DNA from 3 places in the Chryseobacterium sp. KCF3-3 genome. Region 1 is predicted to be linked to each of the others. Evidence: riboswitches for the same ligand, from Rfam matches in the RefSeq annotation. Region 1 holds a riboswitch; each other region holds the start of a gene.
The links. Region 1 has a riboswitch for cobalamin ahead of ACKTTZ_RS01275 (acyl-CoA thioesterase). Riboswitches for the same ligand answer to the same signal wherever they lie in the genome.

Region 1 (3,283 bases):
AATTTTCCTTTGGGGATTCACAGTATCTATCTGTATGATTGTCAAAATAATAACAGGAATTCTATGAGTAAGCTTCATATTGACAGCATCACCAAGTCTTTTAAAGAAAATAAGATCCTTCAGGATATTTATTTGGCATGTGAAACCGGGCAGATTATTGGAATTCTGGGCAGAAATGGTGTTGGAAAATCGACATTATTAAAAATTATTTTCGGAACTATAAGTAGCGATACCCAGTTTATAAGGTACAATGATAAAGTTCTGAAAAGCATTTCCGACAGAAAAAACAGAATTGCCTACCTGCCACAGGATACTTTCTTGCCAAAATACAATACCATTAAAAGCTTAATTCCTCTTTTTTGCAATAAGAAAAATACTGATCTATTATTCACTTCAGATCTGATCCGTCCTTTTTTGTCAGAGAAACCTAAAAATCTTTCCAGAGGTGAGCAGAGAGTCATTGAAGCTTTAATGATTATTTATTCCGAAGCGGATTTTATTTTACTTGATGAACCCTTCCACAGTCTTTCTCCGAAAATTTCTACAGCATTGAAAACAGCAATCATTGAACAGTCTAAGTATAAAGGATTCATTATTTCTGATCATAATTATCAGGAGGTTCTCGATATTTCACACCAAATATTTCTTCTTCGTGAAGGCTATCTGAAACAAATACAAGATTTAAAAGAACTGCAACGGTATAATTATCTTCCGAAAAGCATTTAATTTATATATTTGAGGGATCAAAAAATTTTCATGATGACTTTCATAAATAAAGCATTCTATTTATCCGCTTTCAGTATTTTATCTATTGCCTTTGTAAAAGGGCAGACAAAAGTTCCTTTTGGAGTTGTAAAAGCTGAAGAAGGATATGCCAATGTACGTGTACATAAAGACGATTACCGAAAAATTGTAGACAAGATCCGTATGCGTAAAGGAGATGTATTTGTTTATGTAAAACCAGCTCCCGGAGAAACGGAATGGATCTGGATCAAATATCCTGAGAAACAAGATGACGACAAGCCTTTTGTACGTTATGAAACTCTTGATAAGGAAGGCATGGTGAATAAAGGACGTATTGCCTATGTGGACCAGCTCCCTGCCTACACTCCATCTAGATCTAAAAACGGAAAATCCCTTATTTTTACAGACAATTCTGATCCTAAGATTCCTACTGCCCAAAGAAGCAAAGTGGTGATTGATATTTATCCTTCCAATGCCGGATACCGTAAAAAAGAAAAAGATGCAGAAGGAAAAATTCTTACCATTGATAAAGTAAAACCATGGGGAATCGGAAATGACCTTCCCGAAGGAATGACCGAAATCAAATCCATCAGAGTACAGCAACCCGGAAGAGGTTCTGTTTTTGTAAGAGAAGCCATCAAAAATATGTTCCAGCCTACCATGGATTTTGAGAACATTGGAGTTACTTCCCTTGATAACGATAATATTTTCCTTTATATGATAAACGGTTCAGGAGAAAACAGATACACTACACTCTGGACGATTAAGAAAGGAAGAGTAATCAGCCAGATTATTTTCCATAATCCGGAATAAATTCATTATTTTTGCACCCGAAAAGTTTTACACTTATTCATCACAGAAATTGGTTCTGCATCACTGCAGATTAAAAGGGAACCGTGTGAAAATCACGGACTGTCGCGCAACTGTAAGTAGCTGAAATCTTTATCAAAGATCCACTGTGCGAGGCATGGGAAGGAGATAAATGATGCTACAAGTCAGGAGACCTGCCTTTTTCTTAAACATGTAACTTTCGCGATTTGAAGTTGTATTGATCTGATGGATTGTTTCAGGAATTCTATAAGTTCCTGTCATTATTCTGTTGTTTTAATATCATTTCACATCGCTTTAATTAATAATGATATATGACTACAGAAGAAAGAATTGAAGCATCCGAAACCAGAATCTTTAAAGCGGTTTTCCCTAACACAACCAATCACTATGATACCCTTTTTGGAGGTACAGCAATGCAGCTGATGGATGAGGTAGCTTTTATCACAGCAACCCGTTTTGCCAGAAAAAGAGTGGTAACGGTAAGCAGCGATAAGATCGATTTCAAAAAACCTATTCCTGCCGGAACCATTGTTGAGCTGATCGGGAAAGTTTCATACGTGGGAAAAACCAGTATGAAAGTGAATGTTGAAATTTATACTGAACAGATGTATTCCTATGAAAGAGAAAAAGCAATTATAGGTGATTTTACTTTTGTAGCGATTGACGAATTCAAGAAACCAATTCAGATACTATAAATAATAAAGCATCGGGCGGCCATTGGCCGCCCGATGCTTTATTATATTTTTCATTGAAATTATTTCAGCACTTTTTCTGTTTCCAGACTTTTATTCAATAAAAGCTCAAAAGCCTCTCCCATTTCATCCGATGCTCTTCTGATCGCATTTTCAAGCATATTTCGGATTTGTCTTTCTGTCACTCCAGCTTCTGTCCAGCTTTTTCCGGAAGTATGAGAATTTAAGATAAACGGCATGATTCTATCAATTCCACACGCAAAAATAGCATCAGGAGTTTTCTCATCCTCAAATTCCAGCCATAAATTAAAAAATTCCGAACGCAAAGGTTCATCCAGAATTCCAAAGATTTTCTGGGCCGAAGCTTTCTCTCTTTCAAACTTTCCTACCATTGCTTTTTCGTCAAAAATAAAAGTATCTCCCGCTTCTATTTCTACAAGATCATGAATGGAAAGCATTCTTATCACTCTCAACAAATCAATATCTGCACGGTTTTTAGCATACGGATAAAGGATCTGAGCCAGAATAATAATCTGCCAGGAGTGTTCCGCTGTATTCTCTCTTCGGGAATCATCTGCATTATAATTTCTTCGCTGTACGTTTTTAAGTGCATCTACTGCCAGAATAAAATCAATCTCTTTCTGAATTTTCATCTTACTTCTTATTTCTGTTATATTGATCAGACGGATATACCTTTGTTTTGGTAATCCATTTATTATTTATCTTTTCTTTAGTGGTCACTTTTACAGAGCCTTCAACACTCATATCCTCTTCTTTTTCAAAAACTTTGTCAAGTCCTTTATTCGGAATTACAGCATATTCTGTGGTAAAAATATCACAGCAGCCGGACTTTCCATAAGAAATAAGACGTTTACGCTGGGCATCGACATCAAAAATATCCAGACCATTTGAACCCAGCTCTGTAAGTTCCTCGCTTTTTACAAACCCCATTCTTGTTTTGTTGAAGACATATACGTCATAAGATGCTCCGCTATAATTTCCCATATTTCCGTTTC
Region 2 (3,283 bases), 2.0 Mb from region 1:
GTCTGCACATTCACATCAGCTCCAATGATTTCAACCATTCCCAGGTTCATCATCAGCCAGCGGAACATGCTTCCGTTAGGGGCAGCTACAATTTTATCCTGCACTTTATTGTAGTAACCGTCTACTTTAGCATAAAATGTTTTAAAGAAACGGTTGGTATAATTCTTCTGATAAGTAAATCCTACATCATATTGATTGGTGAATTCCGGTTTCAGATAAGTATTTCCGATATTGGTATAATACAAATCATTAAAGGTTGGAAGTCTGAAAATCCTTTTATAGAAAGCTCTTAGGGTAAGCTCAGGAATGATTTCCGGCTGATAGCTCATAAATACGGCTGGCGTCCACTCTCTGGCATCTCCCGGTCTTTTATTTTTTCTTACTTCTTCAAAAGTAAAGGTTCCTAAAAGGCTTCCCAGAATTTTGAATCTGTTCCACTGATAGGTTGTCGCCAATGCGACCAATGTGGTATAACGTGTAGGATAAGAAAAGTTATCCAGATTGGCATCCAGATTATTGTACTGAAAGTCTCCACTCAGGCTGACATCCCAATTGGGAGTAATGGAATAGATATTCGATGAAGAAAGGTAGAGCTCTCTTTGAAATAGGTATTATCAGTATAAATAATAGACTGCGAACGAACCGTATCCATAAAATGGGTATAATCGTAAGCAAATTTTGCTTTCAGCTGTGTTTCAAATTTCGGGAACAGTTTTTTTCTCAGATTAGCCTGTACAAAATAATTCTCATCGGAAAGCCTCGCTCCTCTTCCTTCGAAACGGCCATTCACAATAGGTGCCGGCATTCCGCGGTCTGAAATATAACCGTAACCACGGATATTCCAGCTTCCGTTATTTAAAGTTCCGTTTAAAGAAGTTTCAAAACGTTTTGCCCGAATATCTGAATCCTGTCTCTTTGCAATGGTATCATAAGCCTGTTGTCCATCAGGATATTTCTTGGCATAACGAAATCTGTAAATTCCGTCACTCTGCATAAATTCTCCACTGAAGCTGGCAGAAACCCTGTCTGAAATCTTCTGTTCCAACCGGAATGAAGGATTAAAGAGATCAATGGAAGCACTTTTTGCTCTTATCACCAAATTGGTTTTTCTATTTCCTTTAAATACTGGTATTTTAGGCTGCAAATAGATAGCCCCTGAAGACCCGAAGTCTTTTGCCGGCTGGAAAATCTCACTTTTCTGTCCGTTATACAATGATATTTCTTCCAGATCATCCAGAGAATATCGTCCCAGATCCACCAGTCCGTTTTGGGCATTTCCCAATTGAATTCCGTCATAGAAAACACCCACATGCTGACTTCCCATACTTCGGATATTAATGGTTTTCAAACCACCCAATCCGCCGTAATCTTTAATCTGAACACCTGAAAAGTACCGCAGTGCATCAGCAACAGAATGACTATTCAGTCTTTCCAGCTGCTCTCCCTGTAGGATTTGTGCCGGAAGGATTTCTTTAAAATTCTTTTTGTAAAGATTGATTCCTTTAATAGTCTCTTCCTGAAGGCTGTCGTTTTTCTTGGTTTGAGAAGATAAAAGTTGAGATGTGATCACCAATATTGTGAAAACAGCTTTATGAATTGCAGAAGTAATTAGTTTTGCCGCCATTAGCTCATTTAGGGTAATGAAGACGCTAATGGATATAAGAATACAACGACAAAGCACAGCTGTCACTGCACAGAATCATTGATGTCCTAAGCTTTATTCCACGAAAGCGTCAAACGATTATTTTCTGGCAGGTCTTCTGACTTACTCCATTTTTGAAATCCTTCCCATTAAAAAACAGTGGATATATTCTTCAAAAACTTTGGTGCGGAGCTTACAGCAGCGGGTCTGTTCCGGATTTTCACCGGATTCCCTTTTAAGAGCTTTTTAGGGCTCACCAAATTTCGGCAAAGATAAATAATTATTCCTAATCCCCAATTAAAATCATGATTCATAAACAATTAAAGCTCCCGAAGGAGCTTTAACGTCATTTTATTGAGGGTGTCACTTTAAATTCCAATATTCAGGAAAACACTGAATCTCGATTTTGCTTCAATATCTCCTCCCGCCAGATGCGTATACATAGGAAGCATGATCTCACTTCCAAGACTGAGTTTTTTATAAGAAGCTTCAAATCCCAATTTTCCATACAAAGCACTTCCAGCAGTATTAGGCAAGGCTTCATCGAACTGTTTGTTCTGAGCATAAACTTCTCCCTGAACTCCCGTTTTTACAGAAAAAATAGATTTTTCATTCCCCGCAACCTGATAAAAACCTGTTGCAGCATAATTCCATTGGTTTCCGAAACGGTAATTTTTCTTATTCTCTGTTTTGATGGTATAATCTGTATTGACCAATAAGGCTACTTTATTTTTCTGAAACTTATAATTCAAAGCTGCCTGATAATCCCAGCTTCCGGTTCCCAGCTGAAAACTCGGATTGACTCCGGATGCTCCTTTTTCATCAAATTTTCCCAAAGGAATTTTCACACCCAAACCTCCGCTCAGGTGATGGAAATTATCTTTAGAGCTCATCAGCTGATAAATTCCCATCAGGTTCAGATCTCCAATCCCATTGATTTTAATATCTCCCTGCATGGTTTTCTTCTCATGAAAATGGAATGGCAGGCTCGCATATACACTCAACTTTTTAGTCAGTGGAATTTTCCCCCAAAGCTGCAGCGTATTGAAATACTGATCCTGTGTCAGGTCTTTTACAAACAAGTTCTCTTTCGCTTTATAATGCTGTGCAAAGTATTTGATTCCGATAAACTGTGGATTCAGTAAAGATTCAAAGCCGGAAGATCCGTTTCCTGCAGCACACCCACAGGCATCACAATCATCATCAAAATCGAATCTGCTAAAGGTTTCCGGAGCACTATAAGCACTGTCTCTAATGGTTTTTGCCTGATACTGACTCAACAGGATCAAACTTACTATCACTATAATCTTCTTCATGTTTTCTATAAATTATTCTGCAAATTTTGGATTGGATATAAAACTTTTATCCGACAATGTTTTCAGGAACGCAATGATTGATTGTTTTTCCTGACTATTCATGGCAATTCCCACATGTCCGTTCTGTTTCAGCTGTGGATCAAGGTTGGCATTATCTTCTACCTGATCTGAATAAAAATTGAGTACAGCGTCTAACGTGTAAAACCTTCCGTCATGCATATAAGGTGCGGTGTATTCTACATTTCTTAAACTCGGAACACGGAATTTCATCCAATCGACCTGATTCAGGCTCACTCTGTAACGTCCCGCATCCTTGAATTCTGTA
Region 3 (3,283 bases), 2.8 Mb from region 1:
TAAAGGCTGATCCGTTGCATTATTCCAGATTGCATAGAATGAACCTGAACCATTGGCCTGAGCAAAAGGCAGCATACTATTCAAAAAACTTTCATCATCACTCCAGCTTTTCAGTCCGGATTTACTATCGATTAACACACCAAAGCCTTGCGAATAATTTTCAAACGAGGAAATGGTATTCTGGAAGTAAATCAGTTTTTCAAGCTCTACAGGAACTTCACTCAAACCCAGATTTTGTTTAAATTCTGCAATGTCTACCATAATCAATAATATACGATTAATAAAATTTATAAAATGAAAGAAGAACAGTAAATTTATTAACTATCTTTAATTTTTCGGTTATCTTTTATATTAATTTAACAACACAAATAATCCGTTTTCACCCTAAAACACCCATCACAACTTAAGCATTTCCAATAGATTACAGTAAAAAAACTATTGATTACATAAAATATCTTTTTCGTTATTATAAAATACTTATATTTACCACCAAGGAGTTCTTAAAACCTTCTTTATCAACCGAAACTGGTTACACTTAGCTGTGTATTAAAAGGGAATCGTGTGTAAATCACGAACTGTCGCGCAACTGTAAGTAACAAACAAAAAGTTTTTATCAATTGATATCCACTGTATATTTTTCATATGGGAAGGATGATAAAAACCGTTACAAGTCAGGAGACCTGCCTATTTCGTATTGACGATGCTTTCGCGATTTGAAGCTTACAGTCAGGTATGATACGATATGGATATAGTGTGATAAAAACAGTTTTATCAACCTATGTTATTTTTTTGAGATGGATATGAGTGTACATTGGGTACTTCTCATGATTCTGTGGCTCATTCGTATCCCCTTTCCGTAATTTTTCTTTCTTCATAAAGCACCGCGAAGTTTACTGAGGACTTTTTATAGGATTTAATCAATGTAAAAAGTAATGGTGTACCAAAGCAATCTTAATTATTCGTGGAGTCGTAACAGGTTTATTTTACAGACCTGCTCAGGAAGATTTTATCAAAATTCTCATCAGCTGCAGGATAGTAAGATTTCTCAAATTGTCACCCATCTTTTCTTTTTTTACTCAAAAGCTATGTCTTTACAGATTCCCGGCTTCTTCACTGATAAACAAATTTCAACTCAACAATACATATTAAAATGATCAAAAATGAAAACTGGAAATCCCCCGGCCTGAAATTCCGGGAGGCAATGGAAAAAGAAAATCCCCTTCAGATTGTGGGAGCCATCAATGCCAATCATGCATTATTGGCACAGCAGGCTGGTTTTAATGCAATCTATCTTTCAGGAGGAGGTGTTGCTGCAGGATCTTTAGGAATTCCTGATTTAGGGATTACCACTCTGGATGATGTACTCATAGATGTTCAGCGTATTACTAATATTTGTGATTTACCCCTTTTGGTGGATATTGATACAGGATTTGGACCTTCTGCCTTTAATGTTGCCCGAACTATTAAATCATTAATCAAAGCTGGTGCAGCAGCCATTCACATTGAGGATCAGGTGGGTGCAAAACGTTGCGGACACCGTCCTGGAAAAGAAATCGTAAGCAAAGAGGAAATGGTAGACCGACTTAAAGCGGCTGCAGATGCCCGTACCGATGAAAATTTTGTGATTGGAGCCAGAACAGACGCTTTTGCAAATGAAGGTCTTGAAAAAACATTAGAAAGAGCCATCGCCTACAAGGAAGCTGGTGCAGATTTCATTTTTGCCGAAGCAGTACCCGATTTAAGTTTTTATCAAAAATTTGTTGATGCTGCCGGAATCCCCGTATTAGCCAACATTACTGAGTTTGGGATGATCAAAATGTACACCGTTGAAGAACTGAAAAACGCAGGTGTAGGGCTTATCCTCTACCCTCTTTCCGCATTCAGGGCAGCCAATAAAGCAGCACAGAATGTCTACCAGCATATCCGTCAGGATGGAACACAAGCTAACGTACTGGATACGATGCAGACCAGAGAAGAACTCTATCAAAGCATCGGCTACTATGATTATGAACAAAAATTAGATAACCTTTTTAAACAAAATACTCATGTCAACGAATAGCGAACCAACATTTAAACCTAAAAAAAGTGTAGCTCTTTCAGGGGTAACAGCAGGCAATACTGCTCTTTGCAGTGTAGGAAAAAGTGGAAATGACCTTCATTACAGAGGTTATGATATTTTGGATCTTGCAGAAAGAGCACAATTTGAGGAAGTAGCCTATCTTCTGATTTATGGCCAGCTGCCTACTGAAGCTCAACTCAAAAACTATAAAGCAAAATTAAAATCACTGAGAGGACTTCCCCACTCTGTAAGAAATATCTTAAAAAGTATTCCGGCAGCCGCACATCCAATGGACGTTATGCGTTCAATGGTTTCAGCAATCGGAAGTATTCAGCCTGAAAAAGATGACCACAATGTTGCGGGAGCAAGAGATATTGCCGACAAACTACTGGCTTCCTTCAGTTCAGGACTTTTATATTGGTATCACTATACACACAATGGCAAAGAGATCAATGTAGAAACGGACGATGATACTATTGGCGGACATTTCCTTCATTTGCTGCATGGTAAAAAAGCACCGGATTCGTGGGTGAAAGCAATGGAAATATCTCTTAATCTGTATGCTGAACATGAGTTTAATGCATCTACGTTCACTGCCCGAGTTATTGCCGGAACCTCATCGGACTTTTATTCTTGTATCACAGGAGCTATTGGTGCTTTGAGAGGTCCAAAACATGGAGGAGCCAATGAAGTAGCTTTCGAAATCCAAAGCCGCTACAATTCTCCTGATGAAGCAGAAGAAGACATCAGAAAACGTATTGCTGACAAAGAAGTAATCATCGGATTCGGACATCCTGTTTATACCATATCGGACCCAAGAAACGTAGTGATAAAAAAAGTAGCCAAAGAACTTTCCGAAGAAGCCGGAGACATGCTGCTGTATAATATTGCTGAAAGACTGGAAACTGTGATGTGGGGAGAAAAGAAAATGTTCCCGAATCTGGACTGGTTCTCTGCGGTATCTTATCACCTGATGGGAGTTCCCACATTGATGTTCACTCCGTTATTCGTTATCTCCAGAGTCACAGGATGGAGTGCACACATTATCGAACAAAGACAGGATGGAAAAATTATCCGCCCAAGTGCCAATTATACAGGCCCTGAAAATAAAGACTTTGTCAACATCGAAAACAGAAAATAAAAAATCAATTCATAATTAAACTAAAAAATAAAGATGTCATCACACATTTCAAACGAAAGACCACAGCCGGATCAGGTATTAAC

Region 2: another riboswitch for cobalamin. It lies ahead of ACKTTZ_RS10260 (TonB-dependent receptor); the one in region 1 lies ahead of ACKTTZ_RS01275 (acyl-CoA thioesterase).
Region 3: another riboswitch for cobalamin. It lies ahead of prpB (methylisocitrate lyase); the one in region 1 lies ahead of ACKTTZ_RS01275 (acyl-CoA thioesterase).

What each region holds. Positions count from the first base shown of each region.
Region 1 covers NZ_AP035792.1:269,268-272,550, forward strand. The annotation lists gene ACKTTZ_RS01265 (ATP-binding cassette domain-containing protein) at 64-726, shown strand; gene ACKTTZ_RS01270 (hypothetical protein) at 757-1,557, shown strand; cobalamin riboswitch at 1,591-1,771, shown strand; gene ACKTTZ_RS01275 (acyl-CoA thioesterase) at 1,887-2,270, shown strand; gene ACKTTZ_RS01280 (HD domain-containing protein) at 2,330-2,920, opposite strand; gene ACKTTZ_RS01285 (XAC2610-related protein) at 2,922-3,283, opposite strand, start outside.
Region 2 covers NZ_AP035792.1:2,302,093-2,305,375, reverse strand. The annotation lists gene ACKTTZ_RS10265 (TonB-dependent receptor domain-containing protein) at 1-500, opposite strand, end outside; gene ACKTTZ_RS10260 (TonB-dependent receptor) at 536-1,624, opposite strand; cobalamin riboswitch at 1,733-1,918, opposite strand; gene ACKTTZ_RS10255 (transporter) at 2,011-2,958, opposite strand; gene ACKTTZ_RS10250 (cytochrome-c peroxidase) at 2,971-3,283, opposite strand, start outside.
Region 3 covers NZ_AP035792.1:3,110,932-3,114,214, reverse strand. The annotation lists gene ACKTTZ_RS14055 (hypothetical protein) at 1-261, opposite strand, end outside; cobalamin riboswitch at 510-703, shown strand; gene prpB (methylisocitrate lyase) at 1,151-2,059, shown strand; gene prpC (2-methylcitrate synthase) at 2,046-3,200, shown strand; gene ACKTTZ_RS14040 (bifunctional 2-methylcitrate dehydratase/aconitate hydratase) at 3,234-3,283, shown strand, end outside.